DNA from 2 places in the Pseudoalteromonas sp. SR43-2 genome. Region 2 is predicted to be linked to the other one. Evidence: predicted binding sites of a transcription regulator. Region 2 holds the regulator's gene; the other holds the start of a gene.
The links. Region 2 encodes MetJ, which represses methionine synthesis genes. Its sites were predicted from a motif close to TAGACGTCTAGACGTCTA; they were not measured.

Region 1: the regulator MetJ is predicted to act here: its motif matches at 4,708-4,725, upstream of metA (homoserine O-succinyltransferase).

The regions. Positions count from the first base shown of each region.
Region 1 covers NZ_JACJED010000004.1:127,116-134,863, forward strand. Annotated here, with positions in the region: gene metH (methionine synthase) at 1-2,623, opposite strand, end outside; gene H5120_RS04800 (homocysteine S-methyltransferase family protein) at 2,633-3,706, opposite strand; gene metA (homoserine O-succinyltransferase) at 3,696-4,643, opposite strand; gene H5120_RS04810 (porin family protein) at 4,853-5,500, opposite strand; gene ettA (energy-dependent translational throttle protein EttA) at 5,834-7,507, shown strand; gene H5120_RS04820 (PilZ domain-containing protein) at 7,662-7,748, shown strand, end outside.
Region 2 covers NZ_JACJED010000008.1:98,228-105,975, forward strand. Annotated here, with positions in the region: gene metL (bifunctional aspartate kinase/homoserine dehydrogenase II) at 1-606, opposite strand, end outside; gene metB (cystathionine gamma-synthase) at 1,042-2,289, opposite strand; gene metJ (met regulon transcriptional regulator MetJ) at 2,579-2,899, shown strand; gene H5120_RS09005 (malic enzyme-like NAD(P)-binding protein) at 2,963-4,204, opposite strand; gene rpmE (50S ribosomal protein L31) at 4,731-4,946, opposite strand; gene priA (primosomal protein N') at 5,177-7,363, shown strand; gene H5120_RS09020 (SPOR domain-containing protein) at 7,384-7,748, shown strand, end outside.

The DNA of each region.
Region 1 (7,748 bases), on a different contig from region 2:
GATCATACCCCAAGTTAGGCGATAGCCAACGTTCAGCTTCTTCAAGCGTCATATTGGTTCGCTTAGCGTAGTCTTCTACCTGATCCTTTTGCACAGCGGCTACTGCGTAGTATTTAGCCTCAGGGTGTGAGAAGTACCAACCTGAAACAGCAGCACCTGGCCACATGGCGTATGAGCTGGTGAGCTGCATACCAATGCGTTTTTCGGTATCGAGCAACTGCCAAATTTTCTTTTTCTCAGTATGCTCAGGGCACGCTGGGTAACCTGGCGCTGGGCGAATACCTTGGTAGTTTTCGCGAATTAGCTCATCGTTACCAAGGTTTTCGTCTGGAGCAAAACCCCAATACTCTTTACGTACTTTTTCGTGTAGGTATTCGGCAAACGCTTCGGCGAGCCTGTCGGCAACGGCTTTAACCATTATTTTGTTGTAGTCGTCTTGCTGTGCGTCAAACGCATTTGCTAAGTCGTCTTCTTCTAAACCGCCTGTTACTGCAAACGCACCAAAATAGTCTGGTGTGCCTTTGGGCGCTATGTAGTCAGCTAGGCAGTAGTTAGCAAAGTCGGTTTTTTCGGTTTGCTGGCGTAAATGGCACGAAGTAGTTAATACTTCTTTGCGTGTTTCGTCTGTGTATATTTCTATGTCGTCCCCAACGCGGTTAGCCGGGAATAAACCAATTACACCAAGTGGTTGCAAACTGCCTGCTTTTTCAAGGTCGTCTAACATATCGTTAGCGTCTTTAAATAAGCTTTGTGCTTGCTCGCCTACTACTTCGTCGTTCATTATGCGCGGGTATTTACCGGCGATTGACCACGTCATAAAGTATGGCGTCCAATCTATGTATTTACGTAAAGTCGCGATTGATACATTTTTAAACTCGGTCACGCCCAGCTTTTTAGGCACTGGTGGTGTGTAGTTATCCCAATCAAGCTTTGCTGCGTTATCGCGTGCGCGCTGGATTGTAACAGGCTTAGAGCGTGGTTTTTTACGCGCTTGTTGCTCGCGTACTTTTACATATTCAGCTTTAGTTTTAGCTAAAAAGTCAGGTTTAATGTCTTTTGATAATAAGTTTGAAACCACACCAACTGCACGGCTTGCGTTATTTACATATACAACGCCTTTGTCATATTGCGGCTCAATTTTTACTGCTGTGTGCGCTTTAGAGGTAGTTGCACCACCAATAAGTAGCGGCAGTTCAAAACCACGGCGTTTCATTTCTTTTGCTACGTGCACCATTTCGTCAAGCGATGGGGTAATTAAGCCCGATAAACCAATAATATCGGCTTTTTCGTCGATGGCGGTTTGCAGTATTTTATCAGCAGGTACCATTACGCCTAAATCAATAACTTCGTAGTTATTACACTGTAGTACCACGCCTACAATATTTTTACCTATGTCGTGTACGTCGCCTTTTACTGTCGCCATCACTATTTTACCATTGGTTGAACCTTCTTCTTTTTCGGCTTCAATAAATGGATCTAGGTAGGCTACGGCTCGTTTCATTACGCGCGCCGATTTAACCACTTGTGGTAAAAACATTTTACCTGCGCCAAATAAATCACCTACCACGTTCATGCCATCCATTAACGGCCCTTCAATTACGTGAATAGGTTTATCGGCAGCAGCGCGGCACTCTTCGGTATCTTCATCTATAAAGGTAGTAATGCCTTTTACAAGCGCGTGCTCAAGGCGTTTTTCTACAAGCCATGTGCGCCATTCTAAATCTTCTACTCGCTCAGCTTGTGCCATACCAGAGTATTTTGGTGCAAGCTCTACTAAACGCTCGCCTGCGCCTGGGTCGGTGTTAAGTATTACGTCTTCAACGGCTTTACGAAGCTCCTCTGGTATGTCGTCGTAAACGGCGAGTTGCCCTGCATTTACAATCCCCATATCCATACCCGCTTTTATTGCGTGGTATAAAAATACCGAGTGAATAGCTTCACGTACTGGGTTATTACCTCTAAATGAAAACGATACATTAGACACCCCGCCCGACACTTTACAGTGCGGTAAGTTTTGTTTAATGCGGCGTGTGCCTTCAATAAATTCTACTGCGTAGTTATCGTGTTCTTCTATACCGGTGGCTACGGCAAATATATTAGGGTCGAATATAATATCTTCTGGTGGAAAACCAATATCTTCTACTAATATTTTGTAGCTGCGGGCACATATTTCATATTTGCGGTCTGCTGTATCAGCTTGCCCGTCAGTATCAAACGCCATTACAACGGCAGCTGCACCAAAACGTTTTATTATTTTAGCTTGGCGAATAAACGGCTCTTCGCCCTCTTTTAGCGATATAGAGTTAACAATGGCCTTACCTTGAATACACTTTAGGCCTGCTTCTATTACTTCCCATTTAGAGGAGTCGACCATAATGGGTACGCGTGAAATATCAGGCTCTGAGGCTATTAAGTTTAAAAACTTAACCATCGCGGCTTTTGAGTCCAACATGGCTTCGTCCATGTTTATATCAATAACCTGTGCACCATTTTCTACTTGTTCGCGGGCCACTGTTAGCGCAGCTTCAAAGTCTTCTTCCATGATTAAACGTTTAAACATGGCAGAACCGGTTACATTGGTACGTTCGCCGACATTAGTAAATACTGCTATTTGTTGGGTCATGTTGGCTCCTTAATTTAAGTTACAGGCTTCAAGGCCTGATAAACGCATGCGTACTTCAAGCTCTGGCAGTTGGCGTGGTTTAACGCCCGCTAAACCTTTTGCAAAAGCACGAATATGCGCAGGCGTGGTGCCACAACATCCACCTACAATATTAATAAAGCCCGATTTACCCCAATCGATAATTTCGGTTGCCATTTCAGGCGCTTCTAAGTCGTATTCACCAAACTCATTAGGCAAGCCCGCATTAGGGTGTACCGATGTAAAGGTTTCGCACACGCGCGAAAGCTCTTCTACATATTGGCGCAGTAAATCAGGGCCAAGCGCGCAGTTTAAACCAATCGAAATAGGCTTAATATGGCGAATAGAGTTATAAAATGCTTCGGTTGTTTGCCCAGAAAGCGTACGGCCAGAAGCGTCAGTAATAGTGCCCGAGATCATAACTGGTAATGTGCGCCCTGCTTGCTCAAAGGCTTCTTCTACACCAAACGAAGCGGCTTTTGCATTAAGCGTGTCGAATATAGTTTCGATTAGTATTAAATCGGCGCCGCCTTCCATTAATGCAAGGGTAGACTCTACATACGCAGTAACTAGCTTATCAAAGGTAACGTTTCGGTAACCCGGATCGTTTACGTCTGGCGAAATTGAACACGTTTTAGATGTCGGCCCTAAAACACCCGCTACATAGCGCGGTTTTTCTGGCGTTTTAGCCGTAAATTCATCGCAAATTGCGCGTGCTAATTTAGCCGACTCTAGGTTTATTTCACGACTTAGGTTTGCCATGTCGTAATCTTCCATCGAAATAGTGGTCGAGTTAAACGTGTTGGTTTCGATAATATCGGCGCCCGCTGATAAAAAACCACGATGAATATCAGTGATTAAGTCGGGCTTAGTTAGGCTTAATAAATCGTTATTGCCTTTAATTAATACATGCCAGTCTTTAAAACGCTCTCCGCGATAGTCTTCTTCTTCTAGCTTATGATCTTGGATCATGGTGCCCATAGCGCCATCTAAAATTAAAATGCGTTCTTTTAATGCGGCACTTATTTCGGCTTGCTTATTATTTGTAGGCGCGTTATTCGGCATAGTTGTTAGTCCTCACGTCTTGGCTAACTAAATTAATATCATACGGTGTGGTTTGGTACACGTAGTAATTTAACCAGTTCGAAAAAAGTAAAAAAGCATGGCTTTGCCATGTTTTTGAAGGTTGTTTGGTTGCATCGTCATCCGGAAAGTAATTTTCGGGCTTTGGTGCATTAGGGCTTTTTTTACAATCGCGCTCGTATTCTGCTTTTAGCGAGTCGGCGTCGTACTCTGGATGGCCGGTTATAAACACTTGGCTACCTGATTTGTTTTTAAGTAAGTAAGCCCCTACTCGCTCAGAACCTGCCAGTACAACGAGTTCTTCACAGGCGTTTATCTTATTTATATCAATATGGCCGTAGCGTGAGTGCGGTACCAAAAAGGTATCGTCAAATCCGCGAGTCAGTGCACCGTGATCAAAATAACACTGGTGAGTAAATACGCCACATAGTTTATCGTCTTTTAAATCACGCTTTAAATTGTAACGATGATATAACGCTGCATGCGCTGCCCAACACGAAAATAACGTAGAGGTAACGTGTTGCTCAGCCCAATCAATAATGACTTTTAGCTCATCCCAATACGCTACATCGTCGTATTCTAAATGTGCAAGTGGCGCACCGGTTACTATTAATGCATCGTAATTGTTGTCTTTAACCTCAGAAAAATAACGGTAAAAGGTATCAAGGTGCTCTTCTGAGTTGCTGCTACTACGGTGAGTGTCGAGGCGCAGTAGCTCTACGTTTACTTGCAAAGGCGAATTGGCAAGTAAGCGAATAAACTGAACTTCGGTTTCTACTTTATTAGGCATTAAGTTTAAAATAGCCAAACGCATTGGGCGTATTTCTTGCGTTTTTGCACGACTTTTTGGCATTACAAATACGTTTTCTTGACGTAAACGTGCAATTGCCGGCAACTCGTCTTTTACTGTAATTGGCATACTTTACTCCTGCTCATAAAAACCGAGGCTTAATTATGAACTGAAAGTAAAAAATATCAACCTCTAGATGTATAGATGTCCAAATGAAATTTATTCATGATTTTTTAATACTTACTAAAAGCTATAGATGAGGGGCAGTGCATTTATATTGAAGTACTTTGTTTTAGTGAATTGAAATAGCGCTACTAAAATCAGTAGCGCTATTATAATTAAAAACGATAATTTACAGATAAATTAAGAGCGTAAATATCGCCTTCATTTGTATCAAAATATTGGTATTCAGCACTTACTTGCCAGCGTTGAGTTAGCCTAAAGTCAACGCCAGTTCCGTAAGTTACGCCGCCTTCGTCGTAGTTTTGCTCAGTTATTAGCGTAGAATTTGTATCTGTACCAGTTATTGATTCTGCAAGGTTTTTTAAGTCACCTTCATTGTAACTTAATTTATTTCTACCATAGCCACCAAATAAAAACATATCAGCTCGAGATGAAATTGGATAATTAGCTTTTACAAATATACTTGTTTGCAAATCAAGGCTTGAATCGATTTCGCTCTTAATGAATTCTGAACTCAGCGAGCCGTCCTGTGGGTTCTGAGTGTAAACAATTCCGTTTAGAGGCGTTGACTCATCATTTAACCCAAACCCTATACGCCCTTCTAATGCAAAGTAACGCGAAAACTGATATCCAAACCGGCCGTAAAGCGTTGTAAACTGTATGCTATCACTCTCGTATACATCAATTTGCGTAGACCCTATCCCTATTCCTTGGTAATAACCATTTACATGGAGTATGTCTGCTTGGCTCGAAAATGAGTATAAACCTAAAAGTAATGCCCCTAACTTTGTAACTATTTTCATGTTCATTCCTTTAAACCTTTGTAATATTTAATAATGTGATGTTGAACAACAAACTAAGTGTGGCCTGCCTATATAACTTGCTTATACTTTACAGTTTGTAAATATACTGTACCACTTTTGTTAAAAATGGAATGTATTTGAACAATATAAAACAATAGATTACAGAATTTTACACAATAGAAATCCTGTAATAGTAGTGTTTTTAACGAGCAATCAAAACAAAGTACCGCTTAGGTAAGTGTATTGTTCTATACAGCATTCGTTGACTGTTTCACCCGTCAGCCACTACAATACAACATTGAAATTTTTATTATTATTTGAAGGCTTTCCTCCATGGTTTTACCTGATAAATTTATATTCTCGATGAGTCGAGTATCTAAGGTTGTGCCACCTAAGCGCACTATCTTAAAAGATATTTCGTTGCACTTTTTTCCTGGCGCTAAAATTGGTGTGCTTGGTTTAAACGGTTCTGGTAAATCTACGTTACTGCGTATTATGGCCGGTGTTGACCAAGATTTTGAAGGTGATGCACATCCTCAGCCTGGTACTAAAATTGGTTATTTACCGCAAGAACCTATTTTAGACGAAAGTAAAACAGTACGTGAAACTGTTGAAGAAGCTGTTGGCGAAGTTAAACACGCACTTAAACGTCTTGACGAAGTGTATAACGAATACGCCATGGAAGACGCTGACTTTGACGCACTTGCAAAAGAGCAAGGCGAGCTTGAAGCTGTTATTCAGGCGCACGATGGTCATAACATCGACAACGTTTTAGAACGTGCAGCTGATGCACTTCGCCTGCCAGAGTGGGATGCTAAAATTGAGCACCTTTCAGGTGGTGAGCGTCGTCGTGTTGCTATATGTCGATTATTACTTGAAAAACCAGACATGCTTATTCTTGATGAGCCTACTAACCACTTAGATGCTGAGTCGGTTGCATGGTTAGAGCGCTTCTTACACGATTACGAAGGCACTGTTGTGGCAGTAACGCATGACCGTTACTTCCTTGATAATGTAGCTGGCTGGATATTAGAGCTTGACCGTGGTGAAGGTATTCCATGGGAAGGTAACTACTCTTCTTGGCTTGAACAAAAAGATGCGCGCTTACAGCAAGAACAAAAATCTGAAAAAGCACGTCAAAAATCAATTGCGCAAGAACTTGAATGGGTTCGTTCAAACCCTAAAGGTCGTCAAGCTAAGTCAAAAGCACGTATGGCTCAGTTTACTGAAATGCAGCAGTCTGATTACCAAAAACGTAACGAAACTAACGAGATGTTTATCCCACCTGGTCCGCGTTTAGGTGACCAAGTACTTGAAGTAACTAATCTTCGTAAGAGTTTTGGCGATCGCGTTTTAATTGATGACTTAAGCTTTAGCATGCCAAAAGGTGCCATTGTGGGCATTATTGGCGCGAATGGCGCGGGTAAATCAACACTGTTTAAAATGATAAGCGGTGAGCAAACGCAAGACAGCGGTAACATCAGCGTTGGCGAAACAGTACACCTAGCTACTGTTGATCAGTTCCGCGACGGTATGGACGAAAGCAAAACTGTTTTCCAAGAAATATCAGACGGACAAGACGTACTGAAAATTGGTAACTTTGAGTTCCCAAGCCGAGCATATGTAAGTCGCTTTAACTTTAAAGGTAACGATCAGCAAAAGTTTGTTAAAGACCTATCAGGTGGTGAGCGTAACCGTTTACACCTTGCTAAGTTATTAAAAGCTGGCGGCAATGTGTTACTACTCGATGAGCCAACCAATGACTTGGACGTTGAAACACTACGTGCACTGGAGAACGCTATTTTAGAGTTCCCAGGTTGTGTAATGTGTATCTCGCATGACCGTTGGTTCCTTGACCGTATTGCTACACATATTTTAGATTACCGCGACGAAGGTCAAATTAACTTCTTTGATGGTAACTACACTGAATATGAAGAGTGGCTTAAAAAGACCCTAGGCGCTGAGGCAACTCAACCTAAACGTATTAAATACAAAAAAATTGGCTAAAAATATTGGTTAATTTTATGTTTGTATAACTTAAGCCCTGCACTTTGCAGGGCTTTTTTATGCCACCAGCATTACAGGAGCACATCTTGCTAGCATGTAGAGAATTACCCGCTATGCTTAATTTATTATAAAAACAGTAAGGCTAAATTAGGTTATGCAAAATCGTCGACAGTTTTCTCGTGTGCTATTTTCAACTAACGCTCTGTTATGTTTTGATAGCCAACAGTATCCGTGTAAATTA
Region 2 (7,748 bases):
AAGTAGTGTTGCACTATAATCGCTACCGTTGCGTCCAAGTGTTACGGTCTCACCTTTCGTATCGGCGGCAATAAACCCAGTAACAACATTTATCTTATTAGGTAAAATTGACTGTCGACATTGCTGCGCATTTTGCGCATGCATTAATTCACCATCGTTTAAGGTAAAAAGACTACGGGCATCTTGAGCACACGCCTCAATATTTAGCTGCTGTAAATAAGTAGCGAGTAAACGTGCTGACCACAGTTCCCCATGCGCAAGTAACGCAGCCTCTTTTAGCTGCTCAGCTTGAGCAAGTTCTGCAATATTACTAAGCTCGGTATTTAGTGTTTTAAGTGCGCAGCACTTTAAATCAGCTTGTAATAACTGCTCAATTAAATCGCTTTGATGGTTATTTAACTGCAGTAAAATATCAGCGACAGCTTGCGTGTCTTGCAGCTGATAACTTTGCCACAACGACACAAGTGTATCTGTAGTCTTACCTGCAGCAGATACCACAATACAGTCACCCGGCTGAGTATGCCCAATAATTATTTTAGCTACGCTTTGATAGCGCTCACTAGAGCTTAAGCTTGAACCACCAAATTTATGTACACAATTGACCATATTTATACCAATTCGCTTAATTAAGTTGTCTATTTTGAGGAAAGAAAACCGTATCGATAACAAGGCAAAAATTTCGTTATTTAGTTGTTCTATATTAGGAATTTTTAACGATTTTATCGTGCGGTTTAATCCCTCAAATTGATTAGGGCGTGTTGTTCTTTGTGGATTGAAATTTGTTCAATCTAGGGGCGATTAAATCGCGGCGCGAGGTTTGTAACCTAGTGGGCTAAGTAAAAACCGAGCAACAAAGAGTTAATCGTCCCTAGAAAGAACCCAAAGGGCAGCGCATGTTTGGTATTTATGCTGCGTTATCGCCTATTCATGGGGAATAACCACACTACATAGGCTCCGCCTTGCCTAAAAACCAAACATACTACTGCAAATTCACCCACCAAAGATCAACACGCCCTAGGTATTATTGCGGATTGGTATTACTTACCAAAGCGCTGGACGGGCTGCACTTAATTTAACGTTTCCACCAGAAGTGCCAGCACCTTTGCCTACACGGCCAACATTTTTATTTTGCCCTGGTTTTACAAGTTCAAATACTCGTTCAAAGTCAGCTATTAAATCGTGTATATCTTCAATCCCAACCGAAATACGAATAAGCGTATCGCCCACACCCGCCTCTAAACGTGCCTTTGCCTCCATGCCTGCGTGCGTCATAGTTGCGGGGTGACAAATTAAACTCTCTACGCCACCTAGTGACTCAGCTAAACTAAACGTTTTAAGACTAGTTAAAAATGCTGCAGCGTCGTTTATATCGCCTTTAATATCAAAACTAACCATGCCACCAAAGCCAAGTTGTTGTGCTTTAGCAAGCTCATGTTGAGGATGCGATTCAAGTCCTGGATAGTAAACTTGGCTTACAAAATTGGAACTTTCAAGGTACTTAGCTATTGCTAGCGCATTTTCTTGGTGCTGCCTTAAACGCACATTTAGAGTACGTAGACCACGAAGCGTTAAATAACTATCAAAAGGCGCGCCCGTAATACCAATATTATTTGCCCACCAAGCAAGCTCATCACCAAGCTCTTGTGTTGCAGCAATAACAGCGCCGCCCACTACATCTGAGTGCCCGTTAATATATTTAGTAGTTGAATGCACCACAATATCTACACCAAACTTAATAGGGTTTTGTAAGGCAGGAGACAAAAACGTGTTATCTGCGGCAACCAATGCACCGCATTGCTTAGCAACATCGGTAACCGCTTTAATATCGGTTAAACGAAGTACTGGGTTACTTGGAGTCTCTATCCAAATAAGCTTAGGCTTAATTGCTAAAATTTGTTGAAGGCTTTCTTCTTTTGTTAAATCTAATACTTCAAGCTTCAATAATCCGCGTTTTTGTAACGATGTAAATAAACGATAGCTACCACCATAACAATCATGTGGAATTACTAACGTGTCGTCACTGTTAAGTAGCTGAGTAGCTAAATGCACGGCAGCCATACCTGTGGCCGTAATTATGCCACGAGCGCCGCCTTCAAGCTTAGCAAGCGTCTCTGCTAAAATATCACGATTAGGGTTACCACTGCGGCCATAATCATACTCACGCTTAGTATCAAAGTCGGCAAACGAATAAGTCGTTGATAAATAAATTGGCGGCACCACTGCACCATGATGTTTATCAGCATCAACGCCGTTACGTACAGCAATGGTCGCTTTGTTTTTTTCGCTCATATTCGTCACCTGATTAATTTGGATGTTTAGACGTCTAAAAGAGTAAGTTATCCGTTTTAATAAGTCAAAGGATTTTAAAGCTCTAGATGGCTAAAGTTAGGAAAGGCGTTTGCTAGTATCACATTTTAGCTCACAAAAGTGAGCTTATTTTTACATCCCAAATAGGCTTATTAAGATAGATCGGTATCTATTATTTGACTATCTTTTTTAAATCGATAGAATTTCACGCATATTTACACGCTTTTTATACCGTGTGAGAAATTAATAATCTGAGGCAACGATACATCTTATGGCTAAATGGAATGGTGAGTATATTCACCCATACGCAGAACACGGGAAAAAATCAGAGCAAGTTAAAAAGATCACCGTTTCGATCCCGCTAAATGTATTAAAAGTTTTAACGGATGAGCGTACGCGTCGTCAAATCAACAACCTTCGCCATGCAACAAATAGTGAATTGCTATGTGAGGCGTTTTTGCATGCATTTACTGGTCAACCTTTACCAAATGACGATGACCTACGTAAAGACAACGCAGAAAAAGTACCAGAAGAAGTTAAAAAGATAATGCAAGAAATGGGTTTAGAAGTGCCTATTTTAAACGAAGAATAAATCGTTACCTTTTTAATCAAAAAACCTCAGCATTGCTGAGGTTTTTTGTTTAAGCGTTATATATTACGCCATATAATTTTCAGGCAAATCAATTTGCGCAACACCCGACTCTACCGCAGCAAGTGCTACAGCTTTAGCTATACGCGGTAGTAAACGCGGATCCATTGGTTTTGGAATAATATACTGCGCACCAAACTCTAGTTTATCTACGCCTGCGGCTTTTAAAACTTCTGCAGGTACAGGCTCTTTGGCAATACTACGAATAGCCTCAACTGCAGCAATTTTCATTTCATCGTTAATCGCGCTTGCACGTACATCAAGTGCACCACGGAAAATAAACGGGAAACATAAAACATTGTTAACCTGGTTAGGGTAATCAGAGCGCCCTGTTGCCATAATTAAATCGTTGCGTGCGCCGTGAGCAAGTGCAGGATCGATCTCTGGATCTGGGTTTGAACATGCAAACACGACCGGTTTTTCTGCCATTAGTTTTAAATCTTCGGCAGCTAACAAGTTAGGACCCGAAACACCAACAAACACATCAGCATCTGCAATTACATCTTGCAATGTGCGTTTATCGGTATTGTTAGCAAAAAGCTGTTTATATTCATTTAAATCATCGCGACGAGTATGAATAACACCTTTACGGTCAAGCATATAAATGTGTTCACGCAGTGCACCACACTTAATTAACAGTTCCATACACGCAACTGCAGCAGCGCCTGCACCTAAACATACAATTATTGCATCTTCAATTGATTTACCTTGTACTTCTAGCGCATTTAACATGCCGGCAGCCGTCACAATGGCGGTGCCGTGTTGGTCGTCATGAAAAACAGGAATGCTACAACGCTCTATTAATGCTTTTTCAATTTCAAAACACTCTGGTGCTTTAATATCTTCAAGGTTAATACCACCAAATGTGTCAGCAATATTGGCAACCGTGTTAATAAAGTCTTCTGTTGTTTTGTGCTTTACTTCAATATCAATAGAATCAAGCCCTGCAAAACGTTTAAACAATAACGCCTTGCCTTCCATTACGGGCTTAGACGCTAAAGGACCTAAATTACCCAAGCCCAAAATTGCAGTACCATTAGTGATAACCGCAACCATGTTACCTTTACCGGTATATTTATATGCATTTGCAGGATCTGCGGCAATTTCACGTACAGGCTCAGCGACACCTGGGCTATAAGCTAGGGCTAAGTCTTGAACTGTTTTAGCTGGTTTTGTTAGCTCAATGCTAATTTTACCAGGTACGGGATGTGAGTGATAATGTAGTGCTTGTTCACGAAAGTCAGACATAACGCGATGGTATCCTGCAATTTAAGTTAAAGTGAGAGGTGGAGTCTTGGGGTACGATACCCTTATTATTTTTAAATTCCAAGCAATATCAGGTCTATCCTGTTATATGCTATATCCTTTAATTTTAAGAGGTTTTTCAGTAACTTTGCAGGATTATATAAACATTTGATAAATAAAAATTCACCAAAAAAGTAAGTTTTGAGGTGTGTTTATGTCTATTAAAATATTAAAAAAATGTATGTTTAACACATCATCACAAACTTAAAATAACAGCCTACTACACTACTTTAAAAACAGATAAGCCCACGTTAGCTACTTTTATCAACCTAGTTAAAATTTGTACTATTTAAAATATAGAGAATATCTATCGATTTGTCTGTAAAGGTTTATGCATACTCAGAATAAGAATAGGAAATAGTTATGCAAGGTGTGATGTAGCTCGAGCAAGCTAAATAAGATAAGAAGTAGTAAATTTTAGACACAAAAAAAGCACCCTAAGGTGCTTTTTTTAACTAAACAGCAATAATTACTTCTTGCTGCTAAGTGCACCGAAGCGCTTGTTGAAGCGATCAACACGGCCGCCAGTGTCTAAAATCTTTTGCTTACCAGTGTAAAACGGGTGACACGCAGAACATACGTCTAAGTGAATGTCTTTACAAAGAGTTGAGCTAGTTTCGAATTTGTTTCCGCATGAACATGTTGCAGAAATTACTTCGTACTTAGGGTGAATACCTTCTTTCATAGGAACCTCTAGTTAAGGCCGCATCGCTCTCCAAACCCGAAGTCTGGCACCATACGTCGTTAAAACAAATTTGTTGGTGGCGGATTTTATCCAACAACCCTCCCCTGCACAAGTATTTATTTATCTTTTCGCTAAAAAAGTGAACAATCTCTTTCTCAAGTACTATTGCTAGTAGGTTTTTAGCGGTATTTTTAGTACATTACAGCATTAATTTTACGGGTTGAGTTGTTATGAGTTTTGTTGAAGTTGCTATTAAAGTCCCGCTTCCACGCACCTTTGATTATAAAATAGAAGAGCAGCTCAGTGGCTTATCAACACCCATACTACCGGGCATGCGGGTTTTAGTACCTTTTGGTAATCAAAAAAAAGTGGCTGTTGTTCTGGGTATTAAAAACAGTACCGACGTCCCTTTAGATAAAATTAAGAATATTATAGAGGTAATAGACGATACCCCTATTTTAAGCGCCCAACATTTAGAACTCCTTAGCTTTACTGCCCGCTATTATTGCTATCCCTTAGGCGAAACTATTCACATAGCGCTACCGAGTGCACTTCGCCAAGGTGAATCGCCAGATAAAACCAGTATTAACATGGTTGCTCTGACAGAAAAAGGCGCAAAAGTACCGCCATTAAAAGCCAAAACACAGCTCAATTTATTAAAGCAGTTATCGCAATCGGGGAAATCATCGTTAACCGAATTAAAAGCTCTTGGCTTTAGCAAAAAAACAATAGATAGCCTAATAGATAAAGAACTCATTACGCAAACTATTGAACATGATAACCAATGGCAAAGCGTTGCACCAACTGTCGGTAGTAAACCTGTACTTAATAAAGAACAAGCGGTTGCTTGTACAGCAATAAATCAAAGTAGTGGATTTAGCAGCTTTTTATTAGAAGGCGTAACTGGCAGTGGTAAAACAGAAGTGTATTTACAGTGCCTAGAAGAAGTATTAAAACGTGGCGAGCAAGCATTAGTATTAGTGCCAGAAATAGGCTTAACGCCACAAACTGTAAACCGTTTTCGTCGCCGCTTTCCTGATACACCCATTATGCTTTGGCATTCAGCCCTTACCGACAACGAGCGATTGCAAACATGGCGCTTTTGCGAAAAAGGCAGTTGTGCAATAGTTATAGGCACACGTTCGAGTATTTTTCTGCCATTTTTAAAACTCGGTATGATAGTTGTCGATGAAGAGCACGATTCATCATTTAAGCAACAAGATACCCTTCGTTACCATGCTCGTGATTTGGCCGCATACAGAGCTTTTCAGCATAAAATACCACTTATATTAGGCAGTGCTACACCCGCACTTGAAACACTTCACAAAGCAATTAATAACAAATATCAGCTACTAAGTTTAACCGAGCGCGCGCAAACTGCGACAGATAACCAATTTAAGTTACTCGATATGAAAGGCCAACCCGACCAAGCAGGTATTGCACATGCAAGCCTTGCCACTATGCGCCAACACTTAAACCGCGGTAAACAGGTTATGGTGTTTTTAAATCGTCGAGGTTTCTCACCCACTCTTATTTGCCATGAATGTGGCTGGCTAAGTGAATGTAAACGCTGCAGTACCAGCGCCACATTTCATAAAGCGATTGGGCAAATGATTTGTCACCACTGTGGCGATCAATACCCTGTTCCTCACCAATGTCCTGATTGTGGAAGTACGCAAATATTTCCAAATGGCAAAGGTACAGAGCAAATTGAAGAGTTTTTATCGACCGAGTTTCCAGATACACCCGTTACTCGCATAGACCGCGATTCAACTCGCCGTAAAGGCAGCCTTGAAAAAGCACTAGATGAAATAAACCTAGGCGGTGCACGCATTTTAGTAGGCACACAAATGCTTGCCAAAGGCCATCACTTTGCAGATGTAAGCCTTGTTATAATTTTAGACGTAGATAGCGGCTTATACTCATGCGACTTTAGGGCGACAGAGCATTTAGCACAGTTAGTTACTCAGGTCGCGGGGCGAGCTGGGCGTTCAGGGGAACCTGGCCAAGTGTTATTACAAACACACTTTCCAGAACACCCACTTTTACAAGACTTAGTTAATAATGGTTACCAAGATTTTGCTCGCTTTGCACTGAGTGAACGCGATGATGCAGACTTACCACCCATTACAAATATGGCTATTGTCCGTGCACAAGGACACAGCATTAAGCTAGTCGTCGATTTTTTGACGGATTTGGTTCCTGTGAATGGGGTATCTGGTATACAATTGCTCGGTCCGATCCCTGCTCCACTTGAAAAAGTCGCAGGTATGTATCGTTTTCAATTACATATTCAAGCGCAAGATCGCCGCATATTACATCAGTACCTTGCGCAAATGGTTGATTATTTAAGTTCAAGTAAACTTGCACAAAAAGTACGCTGGAGCTTAGACGTAGACCCTATAGACATGATTTAGGTTAAGGCCAAAATAACACCATGGCACAGCACGATTATATTAACAAAAAGCCTGCAGGCAGAAACAGTAAAAAAAACGCACCCGCTAAAAAACCATTTCCTATTCTTTTAGCTGTCATAGCCATCTTACTCGTCGGTGGTTTTGCTTATACATTATGGTTTATTAAAAGTAATGCAGATCCAAAACTTGTCGAAAAACAAGCAAACCCCACTGCGCCCGCAAAAGTAGAAGTGGTTATTCCACGCACACCAGAGTTTATTAAAGAAATAAGAGAACACGAGATTCAAGTTGAAGTGAAAGAACTTGAGCAAAAAGGCCCTTACGTTATGCAGTGTGGTTCGTTTAAAACCCACGCACAAGCGGAATCGCTAAAAGCTAAAATAGC